DNA from 4 places in the Psychrobacillus sp. FSL K6-4615 genome. Region 3 is predicted to be linked to each of the others. Evidence: riboswitches for the same ligand, from Rfam matches in the RefSeq annotation. Region 3 holds a riboswitch; each other region holds the start of a gene.
The links. A riboswitch is a leader RNA that binds a small molecule or an ion and turns the genes downstream of it on or off. The one in region 3 is predicted to bind lysine.
Positions count from the first base shown of each region.

Region 1: it holds a riboswitch for lysine, as region 3 does, so the genes downstream of both, MKX53_RS11390 (aspartate kinase) here and MKX53_RS12700 (Na+/H+ antiporter NhaC family protein) in region 3, are expected to answer to the same signal.
Region 2: it holds a riboswitch for lysine, as region 3 does, so the genes downstream of both, MKX53_RS18435 (transporter substrate-binding domain-containing protein) here and MKX53_RS12700 (Na+/H+ antiporter NhaC family protein) in region 3, are expected to answer to the same signal.
Region 4: it holds a riboswitch for lysine, as region 3 does, so the genes downstream of both, dapA (4-hydroxy-tetrahydrodipicolinate synthase) here and MKX53_RS12700 (Na+/H+ antiporter NhaC family protein) in region 3, are expected to answer to the same signal.

Region 1 is NZ_JBBOYQ010000001.1:2,283,316-2,291,015, reverse strand. Features, by position in the region: gene MKX53_RS11405 (M23 family metallopeptidase) at 294-1,202, opposite strand; gene trxA (thioredoxin) at 1,385-1,699, shown strand; gene uvrC (excinuclease ABC subunit UvrC) at 1,750-3,540, shown strand; lysine riboswitch at 3,582-3,761, shown strand; gene MKX53_RS11390 (aspartate kinase) at 3,856-5,085, shown strand; gene MKX53_RS11385 (YslB family protein) at 5,200-5,613, opposite strand; gene MKX53_RS11380 (succinate dehydrogenase cytochrome b558 subunit) at 5,899-6,510, shown strand; gene sdhA (succinate dehydrogenase flavoprotein subunit) at 6,560-7,700, shown strand, end outside.
Region 2 is NZ_JBBOYQ010000001.1:3,634,339-3,642,038, reverse strand. Features, by position in the region: gene MKX53_RS18450 (helix-turn-helix domain-containing protein) at 1-771, opposite strand, end outside; gene MKX53_RS18445 (YvrJ family protein) at 1,184-1,378, shown strand; gene MKX53_RS18440 (purine-cytosine permease family protein) at 1,567-2,967, opposite strand; lysine riboswitch at 3,157-3,340, shown strand; gene MKX53_RS18435 (transporter substrate-binding domain-containing protein) at 3,465-4,310, shown strand; gene MKX53_RS18430 (amino acid ABC transporter permease) at 4,441-5,202, shown strand; gene MKX53_RS18425 (amino acid ABC transporter ATP-binding protein) at 5,221-5,955, shown strand; gene MKX53_RS18420 (hypothetical protein) at 5,979-6,713, shown strand; gene MKX53_RS18415 (heme oxygenase) at 6,730-7,068, opposite strand; gene MKX53_RS18410 (1,2-dihydroxy-3-keto-5-methylthiopentene dioxygenase) at 7,145-7,678, opposite strand; gene MKX53_RS18405 (methylthioribulose 1-phosphate dehydratase) at 7,694-7,700, opposite strand, start outside.
Region 3 is NZ_JBBOYQ010000001.1:2,529,927-2,537,626, reverse strand. Features, by position in the region: gene MKX53_RS12710 (bifunctional metallophosphatase/5'-nucleotidase) at 1-993, shown strand, start outside; gene yunB (sporulation protein YunB) at 1,036-1,806, shown strand; lysine riboswitch at 1,855-2,037, shown strand; gene MKX53_RS12700 (Na+/H+ antiporter NhaC family protein) at 2,522-4,081, shown strand; gene lipA (lipoyl synthase) at 4,190-5,125, shown strand; gene MKX53_RS12690 (YutD family protein) at 5,140-5,481, shown strand; gene MKX53_RS12685 (DUF3055 domain-containing protein) at 5,655-5,921, opposite strand; gene MKX53_RS12680 (DUF86 domain-containing protein) at 6,007-6,468, shown strand; gene MKX53_RS12675 (TIGR01457 family HAD-type hydrolase) at 6,455-7,219, shown strand; gene MKX53_RS12670 (YuzB family protein) at 7,246-7,482, opposite strand; gene MKX53_RS12665 (NAD(P)/FAD-dependent oxidoreductase) at 7,610-7,700, shown strand, end outside.
Region 4 is NZ_JBBOYQ010000001.1:2,938,969-2,946,668, reverse strand. Features, by position in the region: gene MKX53_RS14810 (aminoglycoside 6-adenylyltransferase) at 1-507, shown strand, start outside; gene MKX53_RS14805 (phosphate ABC transporter substrate-binding protein) at 784-1,623, shown strand; gene pstC (phosphate ABC transporter permease subunit PstC) at 1,684-2,598, shown strand; gene pstA (phosphate ABC transporter permease PstA) at 2,600-3,427, shown strand; gene pstB (phosphate ABC transporter ATP-binding protein PstB) at 3,505-4,272, shown strand; gene phoU (phosphate signaling complex protein PhoU) at 4,286-4,945, shown strand; gene MKX53_RS14780 (YehS family protein) at 5,080-5,592, shown strand; gene dapA (4-hydroxy-tetrahydrodipicolinate synthase) at 5,634-6,521, opposite strand; lysine riboswitch at 6,755-6,934, opposite strand; gene MKX53_RS14770 (DHH family phosphoesterase) at 7,245-7,700, shown strand, end outside.

The DNA of each region.
Region 1 (7,700 bases), 250 kb from region 3:
GCTTCAGTCTCCTTGGGCCAACAGGATTGTTGGTCACGAAGGCGTTGCCACACGATGTAGCGCATTTAGCCTTTGTCTCTTTCAAACGCTCCTGTGGGGTCTTCAGCTCAAGCTATCCCGCTGGAATAATAAGAGTAATCAAAATTTAAAGAGGGATAAAAACTGTCTGCCCGATTAGGTAACTATTTTATATAAACTTTATGTTAAACCATTCAAATCGTAATTTAAAAAACGAACCAATAATACGGGGGATTAGTAAAAAGAAATCTGCCAATGTGAATGTAGCTTCTCCTTTATCGAAGGTATCCATTTTCATTTTCCTCTAAGAAGCTTTGTTCCACGATATCACCTTGAATTGGTTCCATACCGTTATTAAACCTTATTCGTATAGACTTACAGTTGATGTAATCTGGAGAATCCATCACTTGAAAATGAATATGGGGTTCAGATGAATTCCCGGTGTTCCCACAATATCCGATTAAATCTCCTTGTTTTACACTGTCGCCTTCTTTAACTACAATGGAATGATTTTTAAAATGAGCGAGTAGGCTATATTCTTTATTTACATGTTGTAATACAACGTAATTGCCCGCTGGCTGTGATTCATCCATTTCACCTGGAATATTATCGTGTATATTATTTACTACTTCTAGTACCATTCCATCGGCTGGAGCGATTACATCTTTTCCAAATGCAACATAACTTTCATTTCGCTTTGGGTTATCCTTATAGGTTTTACTATCGTGCATCATCAACAAGTCAAAGGCATAGCGCTGTGATTCATAAACATAATGATAATTATTAAATTCATTGGTTCCACCCCAAAAAACAACCCATTGATCACGGATTGGCATTGTATAGGTATTCCTAGAATATTGGCCGTCGCTTACAGGGAATGTCATATAAGGTTTGATAAGAAGTAGATGTATAGCATTTCCATTATCAAATACCACACATATAGCTTTTTCTTTACGATTATCTATCCACACATATTGCATAAGTTCTCCCAGAGATGTCGTTTCTAGTAAATGATAACTATCAACGTGCTGATTGAAAATTTGTACTAATTCATGAAATTCATCAAAAGTTACTGTTTCTTGAAATTCCTTTATACATTGTTTATATATTTTTTTTGTTTTCTCTTGCTTGAAAGCTCTTCCAAAGTTTTCTGGCGTAATGGTCGTTTCAACGTTTGAATTCATATAAATCCCCCCATATTAATTATTTGTCGTTAGTATTAATGTCTAATACGAAATAGAATAAATTTTGTTCCAATGTTTTGAATGTTTCTGGTATGCTAAGATTTACTTTCAAGCTAATATGTAGATGTTGGTATTTCTGTCTGTTATAATCATTACATAGTAGATAAAGGAGGAATTTTAATATGGCAATTGTTCATGGAACAGATCAAACATTTAACACAGATATAGAAGAAGGTTTAGTATTAGTAGATTTTTGGGCAACATGGTGCGGACCTTGTAAAATGATTGCTCCTGTACTAGAAGAAATGGATGCTGAAATGAGCGATAAAGTTAAAATCGTAAAAGTAGATGTGGATGAAAACCAAGCTACTGCTAGTCAATTCGGTATTATGTCAATTCCAACATTAGTATTATTTAAAGATGGAAAACCTGTTGATAAAGCAGTAGGTTTCCAACCAAAAGAAGCATTAGTACAACTTGTAGAAAAAAACGCATAATCTAAAACCGGGTGCTACATAGTACCCGGTTTTTTTAAACAGGTGATAATATGAATAATTTGATCGAACAAAAATGTTCCATCCTACCGGATGAACCAGGATGTTACTTGATGAAAGACCGACAAGGAACTATTATATACGTCGGCAAAGCTAAAATATTAAAAAATCGTGTACGCTCATATTTTAAAGGAGCACACGATGGTAAAACACTCCGATTAGTGCAAGAAATTGTTGACTTCGAATATATCGTCACATCATCTGAGTTGGAAGCTTTAATACTGGAGCTCCACCTTATTAAAAAGCATGATCCAAAATACAATATTATGTTAAAAGATGATAAAACGTATCCATACATTAAAATTACTGCTGAAAAAGATCCTCGTCTGATTATTACAAGACAGGTGAAAAAAGATAAGGGTAAATACTTTGGTCCATATCCCAACTCTCATGCGGCACATGAAACAAAAAAACTTCTAGATCGTCTATATCCACTTCGAAAATGTCAAAAAATGCCGAATAGAGTTTGTCTATACTACCATATGGGACAATGTTTAGCCCCCTGTGTGAAAAAAGTAGAAGAGAATACTTATGAGACAATTATTCAAGAAATAGCCAGCTTCTTAAATGGTGGGCATACGCAAGTGAAAAAAGAATTGGTTCAAAAGATGAATTCAGCTGCTGAGACTCTTGAATTCGAACGAGCAAAAGAGTATCGTGATCAGATTTCACATATCGAACAAGTGATGGAAAAACAAAAAATGACGATGAATGATTTCACGAGCAGAGACATATTTGGTTTCCATGTTGATAAAGGTTGGATGTGTGTTCAAGTATTTTTTATCCGACAAGGAAAGCTTATCGAAAGAGATGTGTCATTGTTTCCGATCTTCCGGGATCCAGAAGAGGAATTCATCACATTTTTAGGACAGTTCTATGCGAAGCCAGAGCATATTAAACCAAAAGAAATTTATGTTCCATTAACTACGGATCTTGACTTAGCTTCAAATCTTCTAGAAATGAAAGTTTTCGTTCCACAACGAGGCACAAAGAAAAATCTAGTCGAGTTAGCTGAAAAAAATGCAAAAATAGCTCTTACGGAGAAATTTCATTTAATCGAAAGACAAGAAGAGCGAACGATTGGGGCAGTTGAACAGCTTGGTGATTCAATGGGGATTGCACCTCCAATGCGTATAGAAGCTTTCGATAACTCGCATATTCATGGTACAGATGCTGTATCTGCAATGGTTGTATTTATTGATGGTAGATCAAGCAAAAAAGATTATCGTAAATACAAGACAAAAACGGCCGCCAAACATGATGATTATGGCGCTATGCGCGAAGTTGTACGGCGAAGATATACAAGAGTCTTGAAGGAGAATTTACCACTACCCGATTTAGTAATCATTGATGGTGGAAAAGGGCAAATTGAGGCAGCGCGTGAAATTATTGAGGATGAATTAGGACTTGATATACCGATTGCTGGGCTTGCAAAGGACGGCAAGCATCAGACTTCTCAACTTATTTATGGTGACCCTTTGGAGATAATTCCAATGAAGCGGACTAGCGAAGGTTTTTATTTGCTCCAACGAATCCAGGATGAAGTCCATCGTTTCGCTATAACATTCCATAGACAACAGCGTGGAAAACATACAATTGCATCTTCTCTAGATGGTATTGAAGGGATTGGTCCTCAACGGAAAAAGTTATTACTAAAACAATTTGGTTCTTTAAAGAAAATACAAGCTGCTAGCAAAGAAGAGTTAATGGCTGCAGGATTACCGAGTAAGCAAGCAGATTTAGTGATTGACCATTATCAGAAAAATGTATTGTCTTCTGAATAATCATATGTTATGGTTGTAACAATTTAATATTCACTATTATAGGTGAAGATAGAGGTGCGATTAGACATCAGTACTCAGCAGGAGGAAGGAAAGTTCCTAGAATAGCTGAAGAAAGGGTTTTTCGCCGAAACATAGAATAGCTTTTCCTATTCTGTTGTTGGTTCTGCATTTAATAGATGTAGGATTGTCAGAATTTGATATTCTGGAGGGCTATCTCACATGGACAGATTTTTTGGCCCGTGTATGAGACAATGCTTTTCACAATATGTGAAAAGCATTTTTTAATCCTTTCAGTTAATAAGGGAGCGGATGATCATGACTAAAATTGTAATGAAATTTGGCGGTACTTCGGTTGAATCAACTGAAAAGATTACAAATGTTGCTAAACGGGTAAAAGGTGAAAAAGAAAATGGTCATGATATTGTGGTTGTTGTATCCGCAATGGGTAAAGCGACAGATGAATTATCAAAATTGGCTTTCGAATTAGCAGATTCGCCGTCCAAACGTGAAATGGACATGCTCTTATCTTCTGGGGAGCAAGTTACAATGGCATTGCTTTCTCTCAAGTTAAACGCAATTGGTATAGAAGCCATTTCTCTCACAGGTGCCCAGGCAGGTCTGATAACAGATAGTGTACATAGAAATGCAAAAGTAATGAGAATGGATCCTTCAAAAATTGATGGATTACTTGCAGCGAATAAAGTAGTTATTGTAGCTGGTTTCCAAGGAATATCTGAAGCAGGAGAGATTACTACACTTGGCAGAGGAGGATCTGATACAACTGCTGTAGCTATTGCTGCTTCTATTGAAGCGGAAATTTGCGATATTTATACAGATGTAGACGGTATTTACACGTCTGATCCTCGCTATATTGAAAGTGCGCGTAAACTGGAACAGCTTGAATATGACGAAATGTTAGAACTCGCTAATTTAGGTGCGGGAGTATTACATCCACGTGCAGTTGAATTTGCTAAAAATTATAAGGTTCCATTAAGAGTGCGCCCGAGCTTTAAAGATGGAGAAGGAACGATTTTGAAGGAGGAAGTAGATGTGGAAAATAATTTAGTGGTTCGTGGAGTGGCATTTGAATCAGATATCGTCCGATTGACTATAGAATACGAAGTACCTTTTAATGGTTCCCTCGCTTCTATTTTTACGACTTTAGCAGCAAATCATATAAACGTAGATATTATTGTACAGTCAATCGTAGAAGGAGTGAAACCTGCAGTATCCTTTTCTATTAAAAAGGAATCCTTGTCTGAAGCGATAACAGTTTTAGAGACACACAAACAAGCACTAGGCTTTACTTTCGCAGATTTTGAAGTTGGACTTTCAAAGGTTTCAATTGTCGGTTCGGGAATGGTATCGAATCCGGGTGTAGCAGCTCAAATGTTTGATCGATTAAGAAAAGAAAATATTCCTGTGAAAATGGTAAGTACTTCAGAGATAAAAGTGTCAGTCGTTGTACCCCAACAAAATATGATCGAAGCAGCAAATGCCTTACATGATGAATTTGAACTTGCACTAACTCATCAATCCGTATAATATTTTTATGTTAAAATTCATTTTCTATTAACTATTTGAATCTGTTAAAAAGGTTTTCACAATAGTTTCACTATTAAAGAGGGGTAACAGGAAAAGTCGTATGTGACTATCCCGTTACCCTTTTGTTTTAGAATCCCATTTTATTTGCAAAGAGACAAGGCCATTCTTTTTTACTTCTTCGTCATAACATTCGGTTAAAAAACCAGTAATCTTTTGTTGTTGTTCAGCTAAAAAGCCTGCTTCTAATCGATGACTTCTACTTTGACCACTCTGAGGTAGATTATATGTACTTAGCGTATAGAAAGCGGAGTCTTTTGTAGTTTTTTCTAAATGTAAAGTGCCCCAGCCAGCTTCGTTGAAAAAAGTGATAGCTTCGTCCAATGAATATAGGGGGAATTTGCGGGCTAGATCTTTCCCTGCCCAATATAATATATCTTTTTCATGTTTTCCGAGAATAGAAGTAAGCACATGGTCTCTTAGTAACTCATATCCAAAGGAAGTTACATGTGAATGTTCCTTTTCATTCAAGTAGCAACCCTTCTTTCCAAAAATCAATATTGCCTATTTATTTTATCATAAAAAAATAACAAATGGGGACTTGATTAGATTGTGATTAATTTAACAATTTATTATCCGAAAAAGGTAAAGGAATCCATTTTAAAATACGGAAAGATACCTTGACGCTCCAAAATGATGAGAGTACAATGGATATGTCATAAATACGTAACTTGATGATGTGAAATTTTTGAGAACTTTTGCTTTTTTGAGATAGTTTTCATTCTTTTCAGTCAGAAATTTGAGGGGGTAATTGTTTTGTCGAACGATCGCGAATTTTATTGGCGTCGACTGCATTCCTTACTTGGTATTATACCGGTAGGTCTGTTTTTAGCGCAGCATTTAGTAGTAAATCACTTTGCTACAAGAGGAGCAGAAGCATTTAATAGTGCATCTCACTTCATGGAGAGTCTACCATTTCGATTAATGTTAGAAATCTTCGTAATTTATATTCCATTAATGTTCCATGCATTTTACGGAATTTACATTGCATTTACTGCAAAAAATAATCCGAAGCAATTTGGAACGTTGAGAAACTATTTATTTATATTACAAAGATTTACTGGCATTTTCTTAGTTGTATTTATCGCTTGGCATGTTTTTGAAACACGTTTCCAAGCTGCTATTGGAGCAAAAGAAGTTAATTTTAACATGATGGCAGAGATTTTATCTAACCCATGGATGTTAGGTTTCTATATTGTAGGTGTTGTTTCAGCCACTTTCCATTTAGCTAATGGTATTTGGTCATTCTTAGTTAGCTGGGGTATTACACAATCTGCAAGATCACAACAAATTGTTACTTATGTAACATTAATTATCTTCTTAGCGTTATCTGTAGTTGGCGTACAAGCTCTTCTAGCATTCGTTTAAGAAACTTTAAAGTCGTTCAACTACTATTAAATTGAGGAGTGAGAATAGCATGGCAAAAAGTAAACTGATTGTTGTCGGCGGTGGATTAGCTGGCTTAATGGCAACAATGAAAGCTGCCGAAGATGGCACGCACGTAGACCTATTTTCTATCGTTCCAGTAAAACGTTCACACTCTGTTTGTGCACAAGGTGGTATTAACGGAGCTGTAAATACTAAAGGTGAAGGTGATTCTCCTGCAGTACATTTAGATGACACTATATATGGTGGAGATTTCTTAGCAAATCAAAAACCAGTTAAAGCGATGACAGATGCAGCACCTGGAATTATTAGTTTGTTTGATAGAATGGGTGTTATGTTTAACCGTACACCTGAAGGATTATTAGATTTCCGCCGTTTTGGTGGGACAATGATGCACCGTACAGCATTTGCTGGTGCAACAACTGGTCAACAACTTCTTTATGCGCTGGACGAACAAGTTCGTCGTTTTGAAGTGGATGGTTTAGTAACGAAATTCGAAGGATGGGAATTCCTTGGAATAATTAAAGACAGCGAAGGCGTATGTCGTGGTATTAAAGCGCAAAACCTTCTAACTATGGAAATTCGAGCATTCCGTGGTGATGCTGTAATTATGGCTACTGGTGGCCCTGGGATTATTTTCGGGAAAACTACTAACTCTATTATCAACACTGGTTCTGCTGCATCAATCGTATATCAACAAGGAGCATATTATGCGAACGGAGAATTTATTCAAATTCATCCAACTGCCATTCCTGGTGACGATAAATTACGATTAATGTCTGAATCTGCTCGTGGTGAAGGTGGTCGTATTTGGACTTATAAAGACGGCAAACCTTGGTACTTCTTAGAAGAAAAATACCCTGCATACGGTAACTTGGTTCCTCGTGATATTGCAACACGCGAAATTTTTGATGTATGCGTTAACCAAAAACTTGGTATCAACGGAGAAAACATGGTTTATCTAGATCTTTCACATAAAGATCCACATGAACTAGATGTTAAACTTGGTGGTATCATTGAAATTTACGAGAAATTCACAGGTGATGACCCTCGTAAAGTACCTATGAAAATCTTCCCAGCAGTTCATTATTCTATGGGTGGACTGTGGGTAGATGATAATCAAATGACTAATATTCCTGGATTATTTGCTGCAGGTGAATGTGATTTTTCAC
Region 2 (7,700 bases), 1.1 Mb from region 3:
CGCTAAATAATAGTTCTTTTCCGCTTCTTGAAATTGTCTCATTTTTTTATAGGCAATTCCTATAACAATGTAATTATCAATAGCTCTTTCGAATAACAGATTATCTTTATAATAAAGTAGTGATTTGGAAGCGTAATTAATTGCATTAAAAAATTCATTACATTTTGAGTACGTTAAACTAAGTACATTATAGAAATCAGCTAATTCCCATTCTTCAATACTCCCTTTATTTAAGTGTCCTAATGAAAGCTCTAACCGGCTTAATGCAGCTTGGTAATTCCCCTCTAAATAACTATAAATCCCCAAATTCAAATTAAGAATAAACTTTGTTTTCTCGTCTATCTCGTCTTTTATTTGTACAATTGCCTTATAGATTGACTCCAGGTTTTCCTTCTTCTCATCTAGTATTAACAGTAGTCGGAAGAGGTAAAGTTGATAACTGTAATAATTATTTAGTTGTAAAAAGTGTAGTTTTTCGTCGGTGTATTTCTGTAAAGCTCCCCTTATAAAGTTTTTATCTCTCTTCAAAATTCCTATTTTGTATAATTCGGATAGGGATGTAATCACTTTATTTTCCTTTTCACTGGACACTTGATCTATTTCTATATCTAGTTTTTTGAGTAATAAATTTACTACTTCTTCACTTGGAACAGTTAAACTATTTTCTATTTTACTTAAATAGGATGTAGAGCAGATTCCTTTGGCCAATGTGGTTTGTTTCATACTTTGGTCTATTCTTTCTGATTTTATTATATGACCTATACTACTCATTTTCTTCACCCCTTATGAATTAGTAATGTACTAATTCTTGAAATAATCTAAATATCCTTTTTCAATCGTTCGACCAAAAACGACTACTAAATTGTAGAAAGACTTATTATATTGTAGAGATTTGTAGAATACTGATACAATAATTATCCGAATTGATTTAGAAGTAGTAAATTTTCATTAAAATAGGAAAATAGGTTGAGTTACATAGTAATAAGGGAAGAACTCAGGTAATGTTTCCCAACCTTTAATCATTCTAAATATAACAAAAATTTAGTATAATTAAATAAAATATTAATAAAAAGGAGGAAGAAGACTAACGTGAGATAAAATTGTTTTTGGACAAGTAAGTTTTAGCAATACAACAGTCATACTTTAATTGGTTTTACTCAACGGGAATATCAATTGTTTGGGAATGGTAAATAAAAGGGAAAGGGGGGTACACATGATTGGGGAGGAAAACATCGTACAATTAATTGGAAACTTTGGATTTCCTATTGTAGTCACTATTTATTTATTACATCGCTTTGAAAATAAAATAGACTCTCTCGAAAATACCATTCACAATATAGCAAATGTTGTTAACAATAGTATAGAAAAAAGAAAGTGAACATGTAACAAGAAGGATTGAGTTCCTGTTGATAATATAGATTAAAATTATTCTTTTAAAGGTAAGCTAAGCTTATTTTCACTAACTATAATTTTCTTCTAAGAAAATGCTAGAAGTGAAAAGTAATCCATCCTGAGTAATAACTCAAAAATGGATTACTTTTTTAATGTGAATAAGGGGAACTACTGTTATGCAATATAATCCTCTTTGGAGATATCGTCGGCAGCACCTTTATTGTAATATTTTCCTTTTGTTAATACTGCTATAAAAACAGTAAGAATTGCTGCTAAAATAGCTGCAAAGAAAGCAGCGGTACTTTGTAAAAATGAACCCATATAACCTAATGCTGCAAATGTACCTATGCCACTGGCAACGATTAAAGATACAACTCCAACAGGATTCCATTTGTAGAGAAATTCCTGGCGAGCCTCATAATAACCATTCCCAATTTTCAAAGCTTTTTTAACGACCAGTGCATCGGTCACCAATATAGCTGCCCATGATAGCAAAAATACTCCTTGAAATGTCATAGCTGTATCTAAATGATCTACAATACCACCGAGCATTAGAATTATTGCAGTAATTGCACTTACAACCACCCAAAATCTGCGTCCAGGTGTAAATTTAAAAATGTTTTCAAAAAAGTTTGATAGCGATAGGGAACTACTATATATGTTAGTAATATTTATACGTAGTTGAGTTAGCATCGTGAATAATGCTCCACCAATACCTAGAAGCATTACAATATAAACTCCTGGATTTGGTTCACCTAAGCGAACACCAAACCAAATACCAAGACCCCCCATAATACCGAAGCAGAAAATCTGTGGAATAAAGCCGATTGCCACCGAACCAATTTTAATATCTTTTGGTTTTAGAAAACGAGCATAATCAGATGCTAGTAGGGCTGTTAGACCCATTATTCCATGTTGAACACCTATGCAAAGGAGTAGGGCTTGTCCTCCAACTTGAACGCCTTCAGGTAAATAAGTCCAAAAAGGTCCTTCAAATACGGAAGGTTTATAAAATGATATAACAACTGCTGTTATTAAGAAAACTACAAATATAGGTAGAGACCACTTTTGTAACTTATCTAGTTGTTTAATTCCAAACCAGTTTAAAGGTATAACGATAAAACCGAAGAAAATGATTAATGCCCATTCTTGTAGGTTAGGGAAGAAGGTGTGAACCGCGGATACTAAAATGAGTCCTTCAAATGCACAATACATAATAAAGTTTGTCGCGTAGAGGAACGATGTTAGGGAAGCACCTATATAGCCAAAACCACCGCCTCTAGATAATAAATTGACATTCATACCAGATTTCGCGGATAAGTAAGCAATGAAGGTTCCTAATATACCGGCAACTACTATTGCGTAAATCGAGGAGATAATAGCATTTAGTGCCCCAAATTGCAGAGCCATTACACTACCCATTTGAAAGTAAAAAATGGCAGTGGCTATGCCGAATGTAATATTGGTTATACTTAACCAACCCATATTTCTTTGGCTACGGGGTACCTTTTCTAATGAATAATCTGAGTCCATTTGTTCTGTTACTTTGTGATCTGTAGTTTGGACAGATCTCATAATATCATTCTCCTTTAAAAAATAATTACCAATGTAAGTAGACACATTAATAACTAAATTCTCATTGTTTTTATATTTCCACCATTAATTATAACATATACCTAGCTAAGTATTAATACTGAGGCAGTTGACAGAAATATATGTGTATTGTAAACTATGAAACATAATTGAATATAACCTCACTTAGTGTAGTGAGGTAGAGGCGCGATATTTAACAGTCCTTAGTGGAGTTTGAGAAGCTATGATGCTAGGGAGAAGGAAATGTCGCCGAAGTTTGTAATATTACTCGTTATTACTTGCTGGGTCTGTAGTTAATAATTGCAGGACTGTCCACTATAAACATCCCGGTTTATAATGGTGTGCTATCTCATTTGGGAAAAGTAGAGGACCTGGGCAACTATACATATTGCGACCTGAGTTCATCTCAGGTCTTTTTTTGTACAAGTTGTCTTTTTTTATAGGCAAGAACATATATTGATAAAAAGGGAGAAATTAGAATGAAAAAAAGATTAGCATTTTTAACGATATTTGCATCTATTACATTGTTATTAGCGGCATGTGGAACGGCTGATAAAGAGACTTCGGGATCTTCAACAGCTAAAGATTCGCCTGATACATTTACAGTAGGCTTAGAAGCAGGTTATGCACCTTTTAACTGGACTCAACTAGACGATTCCAATGGTGGAGTGAAGATTGATGGAAACGCAGAGTATGCTGGTGGATATGATGTGGAAATTGCTAAACGTATTGCGGATGGATTAGGAAAGGAACTAGTTATCGTTAAAACAGAGTGGGATGGGCTAGTGCCATCATTGCAATCAGACAAAATTGATGCAATTATAGCGGGAATGTCACCTACAGAAGAGCGTAAAGAAACAATCGACTTTTCGGAAAACTACTATACTTCCAACTTTGTTATGGTAGTGAAAAAAGGTGGGAATTTTGAAGGGGCTACTTCTATTCAAGACTTTAGTGGTGCTAAAATTACAGGTCAGTTAAATACTTCTCACTATGGTGTAATTGATCAAATCAAAGATGTGCAAAAACAACCAGCATCTGATAATTTCTCTGCAATGCGTGTAGCATTAGAATCTGGAGTTATTGATGGTTATGTGTCTGAACGTCCAGAAGGAATTAGTGCTTCTTCCGCTAATGCCAACTTTGCAATGGTTGAATTTACGGATGGATTTAAAGCGGCAGAAGAGGATACAGCAGTAGCAGTAGGCTTGAAAAAAGATAGTAAATTAACAGAAGATATCAATAAAATTTTAGCGGAAATTTCTGAAGAAGAAAGACAAGAAATTATGGATGCTGCTATTAATAACCAACCAGCGGCAGAATAAGGGTGAAGTGATACCGGCTGCATCTTTTTGCAGTCGGTTTTTATATGGAATATATACTTTCTAATTATTAACTACCTAGCTCCAGACGCCAGCAGCGTCTGCGGCTTTTCTAAGAAAGGAGGGGAAATGTATGAGCATTGAATATATTATTTCGATGATTACTAATAACTGGCCGATGTTCCTTCGTGGAGCAGGAATGACATTATTAATATCAATTATTGGTACAATTTTTGGAGCAGTTATTGGCTTGCTAGCAGGGGTTATTCGTACAATTCCTAAACCTGAAAGAAAAATGAAACGTATTTTGTTAAAAGTAGTAAATCTAATACTTTCTGCATATATTGAGTTTTTTAGAGGAACTCCGATGATCGTACAGGCCATGGTAATATTCTATGGATCTGCGCTTGCTTTTGGGATAGATATGGACCGTACAACAGCAGCAATATTCATCGTTTCGATCAACACGGGTGCATATATGGCAGAAATTGTACGGGGCGGTGTTATTTCCATTGATAAGGGGCAATTCGAAGCTGCACAAGCAATTGGTATGAATCATGTTCAAACAATGTGGAGTGTTGTTCTACCTCAAGTCATCCGAAATATTTTACCAGCAACAGGCAATCAATTTATCATTAATATTAAAGATACGTCTGTCTTGAATGTAATAGGTGTTACGGAACTATATTTTCAAGCGAAAACAGTTGCAGGTATAAGCTTTAAATACTTTGAACCATTCTTTATAGCATGTATTTTGTATTTCGTCATGACGTTTACAGTAACATTAATATTACGATATATAGAGAGAAGATTAGACGGCCCGGAAAACTACAGTATGATTGGTCAGCCGCCACCGCAACTTATGTTACCTAAAAATAATGCAAATATCGATTAAACGAAGGAGGAGAAATCTATGGGAAATGTCATCGAAGTTCAACATTTAAGTAAATCCTTCGGAAATCATGAGGTCTTAAGAGACATAGATTTTTCAGTGAACAAAGGAGAGGTTATTTGCATCATCGGTTCCTCTGGATCAGGAAAATCTACTTTACTTCGTTGTATAAATTTGTTGGAAAAGCCTAGTGGCGGTCAAATTATTTATCGTGGAGAGAATATTTTAGATGAAAAACATGATATCCATGCCTACCGAAAAAAGTTAGGAATGGTTTTTCAACAGTTCAACTTATTTAATAACCATAATGCGTTAAACAATTGTATGGTAGGTCAAGTAAAGGTATTAAAACGTTCTAAAGAGGATGCCGAAAAGATTGCGTTAAAATACTTAAAAGTAGTGGGAATGGATCATTATGTAAATGCCAAGCCTAAGCAACTATCAGGTGGTCAAAAGCAACGTGTCGCTATAGCAAGAGCACTTTCCATGGAACCGGATGTCATGTTATTTGATGAACCTACCTCCGCACTGGATCCAGAAATGGTTGGAGAGGTATTAAAAGTGATGAAAGAGTTAGCAAGTACGGGACTTACAATGTTAATAGTGACACATGAAATGGAGTTTGCTAAAGAAGTAGCCGATCGGGTTGTTTTTATGGATAAAGGTGTAATTGCTGAGGAGGGACCTCCAGAACAAATTTTCAACAACCCGAGGGAAGAAAGAACTAAAACATTTTTAAAACGAACATTAAGCTAATAACAGTATGGAGGAATCGAAAGGTGGACCTTTTCAATCTGATAAAAAAAGAACGAGAATACTGGCTTGTGGATCAACATAAAGTATCCCATATTCCAAATATAGATTATTTAGTTGCGTTCGATCAATTATTAACAGAGTGGAAAGAACAAAAAGTAGCATATCTATCCCTTCTGATGGATGAAGAAAATGAGGATTGGCTTTTAAAACGTCGGTTCAAAAAAGTGTCGTCTATTGTAGAGTACACAAAGACACTACAAGGACCATTTAAAAATACTAGTGATTTTCAAGTAGATGCTCTCTCTGAGAGTCAAGTTACGGATTCTGACTTTGCTAGATTGTATGATGCATGTAGGAGTGGCTCAGCGAACAAGAATAAGCTGTTTTCTATCAGTCAAATAATGGAGTCATTAGAACTTGAATTAGGTACTAATTGGCGAGATCAATGTTTTATCTTTTCTCAAAATGGCAGGAACTACGGTATTAGTATTCCTCATATTGAACAAGGCACGACAGAAGAAGGTAGAATGTTTTACTTTGGGGTAGTTCCAGAGCAACGTCAAAAAGGATATGGAAAGATATTTCATGCTATTTCTTTAGAGCTTTTGAAAACATTAGGTGCCAAGATATATGTAGGGAGTACAGACACAGTAAATGCCCCTATGAGACGGATTTTTGAAACAAATGGATGTATATTACGAGATATAAAGGGGATTTACCGAATAGACATGAAAAAAGTGGATGAACTCAGAAGATGAGTCCTCCACTTTTATTTTAGTTTTTGGAAATTGCTTCTATTGAAGCGGCAACTTTAGAAATGATTAATTCATTACCTAAAAGTGGAGATTCTTTAGAAGCATCAGGAGAGCCAGACTCGGGACGTTTATGCGATTCTTTGAAGAGATCACTGTCTTTCCATGCTTGGAAGTTTTCTTCTTTCTCCCAGTACATATTTACATTCATTTCATCATATTCAGTTGGTCCTTGAGTAATAGCGACCTCTACTTTGATGAAGCCTTCCATTTCTTGAAGGGGGCTTGGTTTTGTGAAATTTGGAGCCATTTTTTCTGCGAATCCTGGTTTAGTTTTGATGCGATTCGTTACAATAATCATTGTACATTCTCCTTTCTTATTAGATAAAGTTAGTATAGCATTCCTTTTTTCTTATTCCTACAAAGAGCATTTACCTTTATTGTTCTACTGCTTCCTCTTGATAAACTGGGACCCACCCCTCTGTTGTTACAAATATGCGTACAGCAACAACTTTACGGTCCTCTGATAATGTGAAGTAATGTGTAATATTCTCAGGCACAGATATCAAATCACCAGGTGAAAGATGAACTTCAAAGTAGCGTTCATCCTTGCCTTGTATGATGAAGACACCGTGACCACTTACAATATAACGGACTTCATCGTCGGTATGAAGGTGTTTGCGTTCGAAATTTTTTAACAGTTCGTCTAAGTTTGGGTTCGAATCTGAAAGAGAGATAATATCGGCCGCTTGATAGCCACGGCGACTAGAGATATCATCTATTTCAATTTGGAAGGCTTGGAGAATCTCTTGCTTTTCTCCGTCGCTTAAGTCAAATTTTTCACGAAGGTTTTCTGGTAGTTTGTTAATATCCCAATGCTCATAAATTACTTCTTGGTTCTCTAAAAATGCTGCTACCTCTTTTTGCTCTTTAATTGTTTCATTTGTTCCTTGAATTTTAATAATAGCCATTAACAATCTTCCTTTCTATTTT
Region 3 (7,700 bases):
ACTGGTATACGGATTGGCATTGTTGCGGCAACTGCTGACTATGGTATTTACTATGAAAAATTGGGATGGCAAATTCAAGAGCCGATTACCCGACTGAAAGAGGTATGTAATACACTTCGTCCGCAAGTGGATGTTCTTATTTGTATGTCACATTTAGGGAAATCACTTGATGAAATAATTTCTTTGGAAATACCACAAATTGATGTGATATTGGGTTCACATACACATCACACGTTTGAAAAAGGTAAAGTAATTGGGAACACGTTGCAAGCTGCTACCGGTAAATTCGGGATGAATGTCGGACTTGTAACGTTGGAGTTTGATCATGCAGCAAAAGTAATCCAATCGAAGAAGGCAGTTTTATTTCCTACGGAAGCACTACCAGTTCCACTATATGCAAACGATTTACAGACTGCTTGGGAAAATGAAGGAATAGCGGAGATGTCTAATATTGCTTTTTATAATTCTTTTTTATTGAAGAAGGATTGGTTTAAGGAATCGGATCTATCCCGCTTTTTCGGAAAAGCACTTCTAGCTTTTACAAAAGCGGATTGTGCCATGTTTCCAGCGGGGATATTCTTAAAGGATCTTCAACAGGGGCCGATTACTGCAAGAGATCTACATCAATGTTTGCCTCATCCGATAAATCCTTGTGTTATTACATTAACCGGTGCAGAACTACTAGAAGTTATCCGAACAGGGAAAAATGAAAAATGGCCAACGCTTGAAGTAAAAGGGTTAGGGTTCAGAGGTAAATACCTTGGGGTCATATTATATGAACAGCTAATAGAGTTAGAAAGTGGTATAGTTCTAGTAAATGAATCTCCTATTGAACTAGAAAAAGTATATACATTGGCAACTTTAGATATGTTTACATTTGGTTACTTTTATCCGTCTTTAAAATTTGCTCCCAAACAGTATTTTATGCCAGAAATGATTCGAGATATTGTGAAATGGTATGGACAGCTTGAAAAAAGTGAATATGAGTCATGAAAATCCTCTTTCTTACATAAGTAGTAATTAGGGGGATTGTTTTTGTTCTATAGAAAGAAGAAAAAACGATTGACTTTCTTTACTAATCAGCGAAAATTAGCCATTTTTTTAGTTTGTTTTATGTTGTCAGTTGGAGGCCTCATCTATTATATTAATAAACAATTGACAGCTACCTATTTGGAATATGCAGAAGTACAAACAACAAAAATAGCATCCATGGTAATAAATAAAGCAATTAACTCAAGAATTTCAAATACGCTCGATGTAAATGACATAATCGAAGAGGTGCCATCAGACAGTACTACAATGGTAACTACTCGATTTAATACAGAAATTATAAATCGTATACTATCTGATACAAATCAGTTAGTTCAGTCTCATTTGGAGCAGGCTGAGCAGGGAAACTTTTCTAGCCTACCGTATTTAGATGACATCGAGTACGATAAACAAACGATGGAGGATCAGGGGGGAGTTGTATTCTTCGTTCCGATAGGGCAAGCGACGAATATCCCCATCATAGGTAACTTAGGCCCTAAAATTCCTATACGCTTTCACGTTATCGGAAATGTTCAATCGAATGTAGTTCCTTCTATTACTAAGTTTGGAATAAACAATGCTTATGTGGAGGTTAATATCCACATTACGGTAAATGTACAAATAATAGTTCCTCTGGCAAGTAAGATGAGTACGGTGGAACAGAGTATACCTGTGGCAATGGGAATCGTGCAAGGCCAGGTTCCTTACATTTACACAGGAGGAGACGGGGACGCTGCACCATCAATAGAAGTACCATTGCCATTACCTGAAAAATAAAAATCCTTAAGAATATTGTTTTTACTGCTATACTAGTGGAAATGAATAAGAATAGGTAGAGGCCGCATAACAAAAGAGTAGTTTACAGGAGAATGACAACTGTGATTGTAAACGAAAGGAAGTTATGCCGAAATTAGATGTTGACCGTCAAGTCAAATCTAGTTGGGGTTATTTTGAACAAAAATAACACTGTCATTTATACATATGTATAAATGGAGAGCTACAAAGTATAAAATTTTTGCTTGAAATTTTATCTAAAAGCCAACCTATATTTATATTAGGTTGGCTTTTTTATATTCTAAGGCATAATACACTTGTTCATTTTCGTTAGTGTATCGTCAGCTCATATCTCATCGAGTCTTGGGGTATATAAGGTGTAGATCATGCAGTCGTTGCGATAGGATGTCGCGAATTCAGACTGCCTACATTGAAGTAGGCACATACGCATTTCATATTGTCTAGCTTCAGCGCCTAGCCCCTCGAGTCGTTTCAGTCTGACGGTTAAGGCAAAGTACGCCTTGACCGTCAGGCTTCCAACGCGAGTCGGGGCTGGAGTAGGCGCATACGCATTTCATACTGTCTAGCTTCAGCGCCTAGCCCCTCGAGTCGTTTCAGTCTTACGGTTAAGGCAAAGTACGCCTTTACCGTCAGGCTTCCAACGCTAGTCGGGGCTGGAGTAGGCGCATACGCATTTCATTATTAGGAGGAAATTATGATGGAAAATACGATTTTTTCAATTTTACCGCCATTACTAGCGATTGTAATGGTACTTGTTACGAAAAGAGTTTTACTATCACTAGGAGTCGGGATTGTTTCAGCGGCTTTGTTAGTAGAAAGCTTTTCGCCGATTGATTCATTAATCATTCTTTGGGATTCCTTTATCACGTCATTTTGGGATAATGGATTGAATATGTATAATATTTATATATTATTGTTTATATTGTTGCTTGGGGTGGTTACTGCGATTGTTAGTCTGTCAGGAGGAAGTACTGCATTTGCTGCATGGGCAGTTAAACGTATTAAAACAAATCGCGGTTCTAAACTCCTTACAGCTTTTTTAGGTATTATTATCTTCGTAGACGATTATTTTAATGCACTTGCTGTAGGACAGATTGCTCGTCCAATTACTGACACTCATCGTGTTTCTCGTGCAAAGCTAGCTTATTTTATCGATTCTACTTCTGCACCTGTTTGTGTAGTTTCTCCCGTTTCTAGCTGGGGTGCGTTTCTAATAAGTCAGCTAGGTGTTATCTTTGCTACCCATGCCGTAACAGACTATACTCCACTGCAAGCGTTTATGTTAATGGCACCGATGAATTTCTATGTCATTGCTGCGCTTGCAATGGTATTTTTTACGGCATGGACAGACAATGATTTAGGTGAGATGAAAAAACATGAAACACTTGCAAGAGAAACTGGTGTCCTTTTTGATCCAAATAAATCAAATCCAGGTGATTTACAAGGTAATTTCCCGGAAAATAATTTTGGTAAAGTAAAGGATCTAATCCTTCCGATTGTATCATTAATAGTAGTAACTCTTTTTGCAATGTTTTGGACAGGCTATCAGGCTTCAGGAAAAGTAATGGACATATTTGTTATTTTTGAAAATACAGATGTTCCGCTCTCTCTATTTATAGGTGGGATGATATCGAGTATTTTAGCTGTACTATTGTATACGCGTCAATTCAAGAAAAACAAAGATGCTAATTTGGGCTTACTGGGGAAAGGAATTATTTCTGGTATAAATTCAATGTTACCTGCTATTTGCATTTTAATATTTGCTTGGTCCCTGTCATTTTTAATAACAGCTTTAGGAACTGGTGAGTATTTAGCTCATCTCGTTACAGATAATAATATTCCAGCAGGGGTTATTCCAGTCTTACTGTTTGTTTTAACAGCTTTTATGGCTTTCGCAACTGGATCTTCATGGGGATCATTTGGGATACTATTACCAATTGGTGCAAGTATCATCATGGTAGTAGAGCCAGAGTTATTACTCCCTGTTTTAGCGGCCGTTTTAGCGGGAGCTGTTTTTGGAGACCATTGTTCACCTATTTCAGACACTACAATTATGTCAGCGACTGGTGCAGGAGTTAATGTAATCGATCACGTAATGACTCAGTTACCATATGCCATTATTAGTGCAGTCATTGCTGCAATTGGTTATTTAGTATTAGGTCTTACAGGTTCTGTTATGTTTGGCTTTATAACAGTAGTGGTCATCCTTATCCTATTTTTCACGATCTGGAATTTTAAGAGTAAGAGGGTAGCTTAGTTGTTTTAAAATTGGTTGTCTTTGGTATTTGTATGGTTGTTTGCAATTAAATAATATGTTACATTGACAACAGTGTAGTTAGTTTATTTAGAATGGGGTCGGGATGAAATGACATCGTGTAAACCAACGAAAACAGAGTACCAAAGAAAACCAGAATGGCTAAAAATTAAGTTAAATACGAATGATGAATACAAGGGTCTTAAAAAGCTGATGCGTGAAAATAATTTAAATACAGTATGTGAGGAAGCAAAATGTCCAAATATACATGAGTGCTGGGGTTCACGTAGAACAGCTACATTTATGATTTTAGGAGCTATTTGCACACGTGCTTGCCGTTTTTGTGCCGTAAAAACTGGCCTACCTAATGAGTTAGATTTGGCAGAACCAGAAAGAGTTGCAGATTCGGTTGTTGTTATGAATTTAAAACATGCTGTCGTTACAGCAGTTGCTCGAGATGATTTAAAAGACGGTGGTTCTGAAGTTTTTGCTGAAACCATTCGTGCGATTCGACGCAAAAATCCTTTTACATCAATAGAAGTTTTACCTTCTGATATGGGCGGTATTGAACAAAATATCCGTAATATTATGGATGCAAAACCGGATATCCTAAATCACAATATTGAAACGGTTCGTCGACTCACTCCGAGAGTTAGAGCGAGAGCTAAATACGATCGTTCACTCGAATTATTGCGTCGTGCAAAAGAAATGCAACCAAGTATCCCAACGAAATCATCCCTAATGTTAGGTTTAGGGGAAACTCATGAAGAGATTCTGGAAGTAATGGACGACCTTCGTGCGAACAATGTAGATATCATGACGATTGGTCAATACTTGCAACCTTCAAAAAAACATTTACCGGTACTAAAATATTACTCCCCAGCAGAATTTGGAGAATTACGAAAAATTGCGATGAGCAAAGGATTCTCCCATTGTGAAGCTGGTCCACTAGTTAGAAGTAGCTACCATGCAGATGAACAGGTAAACGCTGCGGCTAAGCAAAGACAACTGCAAGGTGAACAACTTCTAGCTACTCCAAATAGTTAATGGATGGTGATTGAATGATAGTTGCAGAAGGCTTTACATATGAAATTATAGAAGATTATCGCGAGGCATTTAAAGAGGAAGCGTTTTTAGATCGTTATAGTGAAATTTTAACTAAATACGATTATATTATGGGTGACTGGGGTTACGGTCAGCTGCGTCTTAAAGGTTTTTTTGAGGATCGTAGTCATAAGGCTACATTTGATACGAAAATAGGAACGATGAAAGATTATTTATATGAATATTGTAATTTTGGATGCGCCTACTTTGTCGTAAAAAAAATAGGGGTTGCTCCAAAAATTGTTCCTGACGAAGCTATAATAGAAGTAAACGAAAACCTAGAGCAAGATCAACTATGATCTGCTCTAGGTTTTTTGCTTTTGCAACCAGATATGGGCTATCCCTCAAAAAATCTCCACACTAGTCTGGTTTAAGGATTAACTATTTGTATAAACTGATATTATTTCTAACTCTACTGCAATAAAAAAGCTAGTCGTGATATGAAATCACAACTAGCTATTTATATATTATATTAACTCAATAATTCTCGAAGATAATCTCGTAATTCTACTGCTTCTTCTTCTGATCTATTAAATACATGTTCGAGATAGCCTGGTTCTTCCACATCATCAGCTCCGATAATGGCAGCTCGTCCATATTGTATATCCATTACAAGTACTTTTCCAAAAAAGCGAGAGCTTTGAGAAATAGCTAAATCATATCTTTGGGATTCTCCTGTAAAGCCAACAAATCTCGTTTTAGTATCCTCTACATCATCGTACAAATAAAATCGCTCCACTATGTGACACTCCTTCCTACCTTAGAATTATGGTACTATAGAATAGGAGTATATATCAACTGAACAACAATTAGGAGGCCTTTCCATGTATTTTGTAGATAGAAAAAAGATTGCTTTAACATTGGCTCATATGAACCAATTGTTGAACCTTATTGAAACAAAACAAGATTGGCAAGTAGATGAATTATCTAACTTAGCGTTTGAGCGAATTGGTCATAATATTATTGAATCTATTATCGACGTAGGCAATTCAATGATCGATGGGTTTATCATGCGTGATCCTGGTGGATACGATGATATTATCGATATTTTAACGGATGAGAAAGTTATTTCTGCTGAGATGGATGGACCATTAAAAGAAGTTATTGAGTTTAGAAAAGTGCTTGTTCGCCAATTTTATGCGGTGGACCACAAAAAATTAGAGGAAGTTCTGAAGAATAATTTACCATTCTTAAAGGCCTTCCCGAAAGCTGTAGAAACTTATTTAGTTAATGAATTAGGGCCAGTTTCTGCCTTTTTACCTGAGGATTCTAATGTTAAATTATAAAGCTTACTTTATCGATTTAGATGGCACTGTCTATAGAGGTAAAACACCAATTCCTGAGGCTGTGAAATTCATTCATTATTTACAAAGCAATGGTAACCAACCATTTTTTGTGACGAATAATTCTTCTATGACTCAACAACAACTACAGGAAAAGCTGGCCATCATGGATATTCAAGTAGATACGGAACATATTATTTCATCGTCTATTGCAGCTGCAAATTATATTAATGAGTTTATGCCAGGTAAAGAAGTATTTATGATTGGTGAACTGGGCTTGGAAGATGCACTTAAATCACGAGATATTTCGATTACAACTGGCATGGCAGATGTTGTCGTACTTGGAATTGATCGTCACATTAATTATGAGAAGCTGGCAACTGCCTGTCTTTCCGTAAGAGCGGGCGCTACATTTCTTTCTACTAATAGTGATCATGCTTTTCCTTCTGAAATTGGATTTTTACCTGGAAATGGAGCCTTTACAAAGTTAGTGGAACATTCTACTGGAGTAGAACCAATCTATATGGGGAAACCTCAACCTTTTATGTTAGAGTTTATACAAAAAAAATATGGATTTAGTAAAGAAGAGATGGTCATGATTGGCGATAATTATCAAACAGACATCTTGACCGGAATTAATATGGGGATTGACACAGTACATGTGAACAGTGGGGTAGATTCTACTGCAGAAGTTAAGCTTCAGGCAGAGCAACCTACCTATTTTTTAGAATCTTTAAGCGAATGGACAAAATAAAAAGACTGTGCTCAAAGTACAGTCTTTTAAAATAGAGGGTTGTCCTCTATAAATTGATATATGTTTGCGACAAGTTCGCTTGGGGTATTTGCTTCTACAACTTCACCATTCACAATAGCAAATAAAGTTTCAGAACAGAGGGAGCAATAACTCAGGCAACCATACTCTAAAACGTCTAAATTGGAGTCTTGTTCTAATATTTCAAATGCTTCTTGGGACCCGTTTGCAAGGTTGCTTATACAAAATTCAACCATAGGATTCACAGCTGTTCACCTCACTACATGGTCATGCTACTCTTTTTTAAAGAAAACGTCAATTAAGAAGTTCTATTGTGAAATGTATCACAATCTATTATAATTTGAGATGACATTAAATTTAAGGGAGAATATTATGCGAAAATTAGTATTGTTAGGTGGGGGATATGGAAATATGCGAATATTACTTCGCTTATTGCCAAATAATATTCCTGATGATGTAGAAA
Region 4 (7,700 bases), 410 kb from region 3:
ATGGACAAGGATAACGACCTAGCTGAACTCCTGCCACCAACAGACAAGGATTATTGGGTAAAACGTCCTTCTGCCGAATTCTTCTCCGATTGCTGTAACGAGTTTTGGTGGGTATCTACATATGTGGCGAAGGGCTTGTGGAGAAGTGAAATTCTTTACGCAGCGGAGCATTTAAATAATATTATGAGACCGATGCTGTTAAAGATGCTCGAATGGAAGGTTGGTATTGAACACTCTTACTCCGTCAGTATAGGTAAATTTGGTAAGTACTTGGAGAAGTACCTATCCGAAGAGAATTGGCAAGAACTACTCTCCACTTATGCTGATGGAAGTTATAAAGATATGTGGAGAGCATTATTTGCAATGTTAGTTCTATTTCGTACCACAGCTATATTTGTAGCTGAAGGATTAGGTTATGAATATTCCAGAGAAGAGGATGTCAAAGTTACTGCATACCTAGAGCATATAAGCCATTTATCACCCAACGCAACGAAAATCAATGGATGAAAGTATGAAACATTTGAAAGTGTAATTTCCAATTTTAATGTTGTACTCTATAGAATAACTTTGAAATAAATGGAAAGTAATATAGTACTGATTTAGACTCATCCTAAGTAATTCTAAAGTGAGTTTTATAAATATTTAAAATAGACTGACTTGTTTTTAATTAAATTTACAAAAGCTTTACAATTGTAGTATTAAAAATTTACACTCTGCCTTTATTCTATAATTAGACAAAATACGTCATAGAACAGACATAACTTATTTTCTTGGAGGTAAGAAATGATTAGCTTGAATAAAGTGAAAATAGGATTGTTACTGCTGTCTATACTTACTGTATTAACAGCATGTTCAAACAATAACAAGGATACTACAGAGTCAAGTGGTAATAATGCAACAGTATCTATTTCCGGATCTACTTCCGTAGGACCTCTAGCTGAAAAATTAGCAGCAAAATATACAGAGAAAGACAACACGAATATCGAGATAAATCAAATTGGTTCCTCAGCGGGAATTACAAACGCTATTAGTGGGGTGTCGGAGATAGGAATGTCTTCGCGTGATTTAAAAGAAGAAGAAGTTGCAAGTGGATTGAATGAAGTAATTATTGCTTATGATGGAATTGTAGTAGTAACTCATCCAAGTAATAAAGTAAAAGATTTAACGATGGAGCAGGTTAAACAGATTTTTACTGGGGAAATAACAAACTGGAGTGAACTCGGTGGGGATGACTTAGAAATTGTAGTGGTTTCTCGCGAGGACGGATCAGGTTCACGTGATGCCTTTCAAGAAATAGTAGAATATAGCTCTGGAGAGTTAATCAGAAACTCGATCATTGCAAGTGGTAATGGAAATATTAAAACAACAGTTGCTAACAATAAACATGCAGTTGGTTTTATCTCTTTTGAATATATTGATGAGAACATTTCAACAATTGACATTAATGGTGTAGAAGCTACAGCAGAAAATGTTTTACAAAAAAAATACAGCTTGTCTAGGCCATTCTTGTTTGTCTATAAAGAAGGACAATTAACTGAGGCGGGACAGCAATTTATAGATTTTATACTAAGTGAAGAAGGACAACTCATTGCAGCAGAAGCAGGAGCTATCCCTATAAAGTAGATATAGATGAATTAGGAAGACAACAACATAAACTTTTGACTTACTTTTGGAGGAATAAGAGTGTCTATCCCAACAACTAACAAGCAGTCCGTCGAAATCGGCAAAGCAAACAAGAGAAAGTATATGTTAGAGAAGGTGTCCCAAAGACTATTCTTAATTTGTGCACTTCTCTCCGTAATCACTTTATTGTTAATCATTGGATTTGTATTTTATAAAGGTGCCCATCCATTTGTAGCGGAGGGCTATAGCTTTATAGATTTTATATTTGGTAGTGATTGGGTACCGAGTGAAGATAAATTCGGTATATTCCCAATGATTGTTGCATCTATTTTTGCGACAATTGGAGCTTTAATCATTGGAGTTCCTATTGGTCTATTTACAGCTATTTTCTTAGCTGAAATTGCCTCAGAACGATTAGCAAAGATTATTTCACCAGCAGTACAATTGCTAGCAGGTATTCCATCAGTGTTATATGGTGTGTTTGGACTTGCTATCATTGTTCCATTTTTACAAAATACTTTCGGTTTAGTGAAAGGGCAAAGCCTAATCGCAGTTATTCTAGTGCTAGCAATCATGATGTTACCAACCATTGTAACGGTTGCTGAAACTGCCATTCGTGCAGTGCCGCAAACATATCGTGAAGGATCACTAGCTCTCGGGGTATCGCAAATTGGGACAATTTTTAAAGTTATTGTACCAGCAGCAAAATCTGGTATTATGACTGCCATTGTATTAGGTCTTGGTCGTGCAATTGGAGAAACAATGGCAGTTATCTTAGTAGCTGGGAACAGCTTAATCGTGCCAACTAGCTTAACAGATAGTGTGCGTCCATTAACGACAAATATTGCTTTAGAAATGGGTTATGCATTCGGTACTCATCAAGAAATGTTATTTGCTACGGGAATTGTTTTATTCTCGTTTATCTTAATACTAAATTTCGTTTTAGCAAAAATAAGTTCCAAAGGAGGCAACTAAGATGAGACAATTTAAAGATAACTTACTCCGAGGACTTTTGTGGTTATCAGCTTTCTTATCAGTTGCCGTTCTTGTTATGATTGTAGGTTTTATCTTTTATAAGGGAATTGGTTTGATCAGCTTCGACTTTATCTTTGGTGATTATTCTCCAGATGGAGATGGTGGTATTTGGCCAATGATCGTAACGACTATATATACAGTCCTTATCTCGTTAGTCATCGCAACACCTATTGGAATATTGGCAGCCGTTTATCTACAGGAATATGCAAAACAAGGCCGATTAGTAAGACTAATACGATTTGCAACAGAAAGTTTAACAGGAATACCATCTATTATTTACGGTTTGTTTGGAGCGGTGTTCTTTGTTACAACATTAAAATTAGGTATGTCGATATTAGCAGCTTCATTAACTTTAACGATTATTGTATTACCTGTAATTATACGGACAACTGAAGAAGCATTAAAAACAGTTCCAGGTTCGTACCGAGAAGGTTCACTAGCGCTTGGGACAACAAAATTACAAACACTGTATAAAGTAATTTTACCAAGCTCAATGCCAGGTATACTATCTGGTATTATCCTTTCAGTCGGAAGGATTGTTGGTGAGTCAGCTGCTATCTTCTTAACTGCTGGAACCGTGGCAGCTATGCCAGACAGCATTCTATCATCTGCTAGAACCTTAACTGTACATTCGTATCTAGTTACACAAGAATCTGGAGATATTGAACTTGCTGCAGCTGTAGGTATAGTTTTAATCGTAATTATATTAGCAATTAACCTTTCGGCAACATATATTTCGAAAAAATTTAACAGAGCTACAAATAAATAAGAGTATGTTAAGTCCACAGTAATTGAACATGCAGAGCTAATGACCAAATAAATTACGTAGGGAAGGTATTTTAGCATATGGAGCAAAGTAAAGAAGCAACTATAATCAATGTAAGAGATTTAAATTTATTTTATGGCGAGAAACAAGCATTATTTGGAGTCGATCTTGCTATTCAGGAAAAAGAGGTTACAGCTTTAATCGGTCCATCTGGCTGTGGGAAATCTACTTTTTTACGCACACTAAATCGTATGAATGATTTAATCGATGGTGTGAAAATTACAGGAGAAATTGTCATTGATCATGAAGATATTTATAAATCTAATGATGTTATCAAACTCAGAACGAAGGTAGGAATGGTATTTCAAAAACCAAATCTATTTCCTATGAGTATTTATGACAACGTGGCTTACGGACCAAAAATGCAAGGTATTAAAAACAAAAAAGAATTAAATATAATTGTAGAAGAAAGTTTACGTAGTGCAGCAATTTGGGATGAAGTAAAAGATCGTCTTAAAACATCGGCCCTAGGATTGTCAGGTGGTCAGCAACAACGTGTATGTATTGCTCGTGCAATAGCGATGAAACCTGATATTATTTTAATGGACGAGCCTACTTCCGCATTAGATCCGATTTCTACTCTAAAAATAGAAGAACTAATCACCAATATGAAAGAAGATTATACAATTGTTATTGTGACACATAACATGCAACAGGCTGCTAGAATCTCCGATAAAACCGCATTTTTCTTAAATGGAGAAGTAGTAGAATACGATGATACAGATAATATTTTCTCCACCCCACAGGATCAGAGAACAGAAGACTATGTTACAGGTCGATTTGGATAATAGGAGGTTACCAATGGGTATTCGTGTAAACTTTGAAAATAATTTAGAAGAACTAAAGAGTAAGATTATCGAAATGGGTGAACTCTCAGTTGTCGCTCTAGAAAAATCTTTTAAGGCGTTAAAAACACAGGATGTGGAGATTGCTCTAAAAGTAATTGAAGGAGATACAGCGATTGATAATCTTGAAATAGAAGTAAATCAGTTCTCCATATGGATGATAGCGAAAGAATCACCTGTTTCCAGAGATTTACGTGAAATAATTGGTGTCCTTAAAATTTCATCTGAAATTGAACGGGTCGCAGATTTTGCTGTAAATATTGCAAAAGCAACGATTAAAATCGGCAATACTGAATCTTTACTAGATATTACCCATCTAGAAAAGATGAAAGATATATCGATCGAAATGCTTCGAAAAGCATTACAATCATTCTTAGAGGAAAATATCCTGCTTGCTAAAGAAGTGGGAGATTTAGAGGACAATGTAGATCAATATAGTAGAGAGACATATAAAAAACTTACTGCTTATCTAAGTGAACATCCAGAAGAAACAAGTCAGCTTGTACAATTATTATTTGTTAATCGCTTTTTAGAGAGAACAGCAGACCATATTACGAATATCGCTGAAAGCACAGCTTATTTGATAAAAGGTCAAATATATGATTTCAATTCATAGGCAAATGAAATCAAACTGGTGGAGAAAATGAAAAATTTCTCTTCCAGTTTTTTTATACTAGCTCACATTGTGCTATTCTAGTAATGATTAGTTCCGTATGATATCTACTTATGCGGACATTGGGAGGTTTATAAATGGAAAATAATGATATATTAATCAGATTGAGATATGCCCTTGATATAAAGAATAAGGATATGGTAGAGGTATTTAAACTTGGCGGTATGGAAGTAACTAAAGAGGAAGTTCTCAAAATTCTTACCAAAGCAAAAGAGGAAAGTGAAGAGGAAGAAGTAGTAGAGGATGAAAACCACATAAAGTGTAATAATAAAATGTTAGAATCGTTTTTGAATGGACTAATCACACATAAAAGAGGCAAGCAGGATCCAAAACCGGAACAGCCAGCAGATACGGAGCCAGTTGTACAGCAGAAGGATCACGTGAATAATATGCTGTTGAAAAAGCTTAAAGTAGCTCTACAATTAACAACAGAAGATATGCTAGATGTGTTGCATGATGGTGGTATTGTAGTTTCAAAAGGTGAGCTTGGAGCTATTTTACGAAAACCAGGTCATCGTAATTATAAAGAATGCGGAGACAATTTTGCGCGCAAATTCCTTAAAGGCTTAGCGGTTAAATATAGAAGTTAAATTAAAAAAGAGCGAATTCCAGTAGTTGGAATTCGCTCTTTTTAAGACTTTACGCCTTCTGGTAGTGTAGTTAATACTTCCTTTAAAGTAGTAAGCTCCTCAGCATTTAAAGGAACCATAGGTAGGCGAACTCCACCCACGGGAACACCTTTTAAATTCAATGCTGTTTTAACAGGTGTAGGATTTGGGGCTGCAAATAATGCTTTCATGACAGGCAATAGTCTGCGATGATCCATTGCAGCTTCTCTTACATTGCCATTATTGAACTTTGCGATCATTGCTTGCATTTCATTTCCTATAATATGCGAAGCTACGGAAATAACACCCGTTCCACCAATTGATAGTACCGGAATTGTTAAACCGTCATCACCACTATACAGCGAAAAGTCCTCACGAGTATTACTAATAATCTCAGACATAGTGTCCAAATTGCCGCCCGCTTCTTTGATAGCAACGATATTCGGAATCTCAGAAAGTCGGATGACGGTATCTAATGACATGTTGACCACGCTTCGACCTGGAATATTGTATAGCATAATCGGCAATGATGTTGTTGCAGCAATTGTTTGGAAGTGTTGGTACAAGCCTTCTTGAGATGGTTTGTTATAATAAGGAACAACAAGCATAATACCATCGACACCAGCATCAGTAGCCTGTTTTGTTAAATTGATAGAAGCTTTTGTGCTATATGAGCCGGTTCCAGCAATAACCGGCACTCTACCATTCACAACTTCAACTGTAAATTTAAACAGCTGTACTTTTTCTTCATCAGTTAACGTCGGAGACTCTCCGGTTGTTCCAGACACAACCAAACCTTGTGTTCCATTGGAGATTAAGTAATTTATTAAGTTTCTTGTAGCTGGAAAATCTATATCCTCATTATGATCAAAAGGAGTAACCATAGCCGTTAATATTTGTCCGAAATTCATAACTTCTCCACATCCTATAATTTATTATTAAAAATTCAGGGAGAAGGGCTTCATCAATTACACTTCGGTGTAATTGCGTCCAGATTTTGAATTGCGCTAGCGCAATTAACTCCAAAGTCTGTGACATCCACCGGAGGCTTAACTTGATATTTGTTTGGTAGTCAAGTTAAGTAAACGCGAAAAAGCAACAACGAGGGCTCGTTGTTGCAGTAGAAATAGAGTAATATTTCTGTGCGTAAGATAGCCCTCCATATAGTCTCCTATATGACAATTCAGTGTTTGTTCAACAGCTGAACCAGCTTCAAGAAAAATGAGATTCTTTCAACTTCGGCAAATTCCCCTTTCCACAAATGTCCTAGGATCTCATTATCCTCTAATTGTGTACTAATGGTTTTTGCGCCTCTATCCTTACTTCAAATATAATTGAAATAAGAGAATATTTAATTATTAAAATAATACATGACTTTTAATACTATTGCAACAGTTTACCTGTAAAATAAATATTAAGTAGTAAAATCCGTCAAAGTTGATCTTCACTCCAGGTGGACGCTTTCCGCGGATATGGCTTCACTCCTCGTCACTGGAGTCGCCACCTTGCGCTACAATCAACGGAGTCCAATTTTATATTGATAAAAGTAATTTGAAGTTGACCCAAATAACTTTTAAATTAGTTTATTAATAAGTTTCGTATGTAAAAACCATACTATATAAGAGGTGAAGAGAATGTATAAATTATTGTCCCATAATGATTTAGATGGTGTCGGATGTGGTATTTTAGCAAAGCTAGCATTTGGTGAGAATGTAAAGGTGCGCTATAATTCGATTTCATCTCTTAATCGGGAGATTGAATATTTTTTAGAAAATGATGAACCTGATACATTTTTATTCGTAACGGATTTGACGCCGAACGGGGATAATGAAAAAAAATTAAATGATTTTTACAATGCAAATGGGAAGGTACAACTAATCGATCATCATAAATCAGCGTTGCACTTTAATGATTATGAATGGGGATATATTTTAGTGGAAGATCAGGAAGGCAAATTAACTTCTGCCACATCCTTATTATATGAGTACCTTGTATCCAACAAATTATTGGAACCAACTGCTGCAGTAACAGAATTTGTAGAATTAGTTAGACAGTATGATACATGGGAATGGGAAAAGAACGGGAATCAT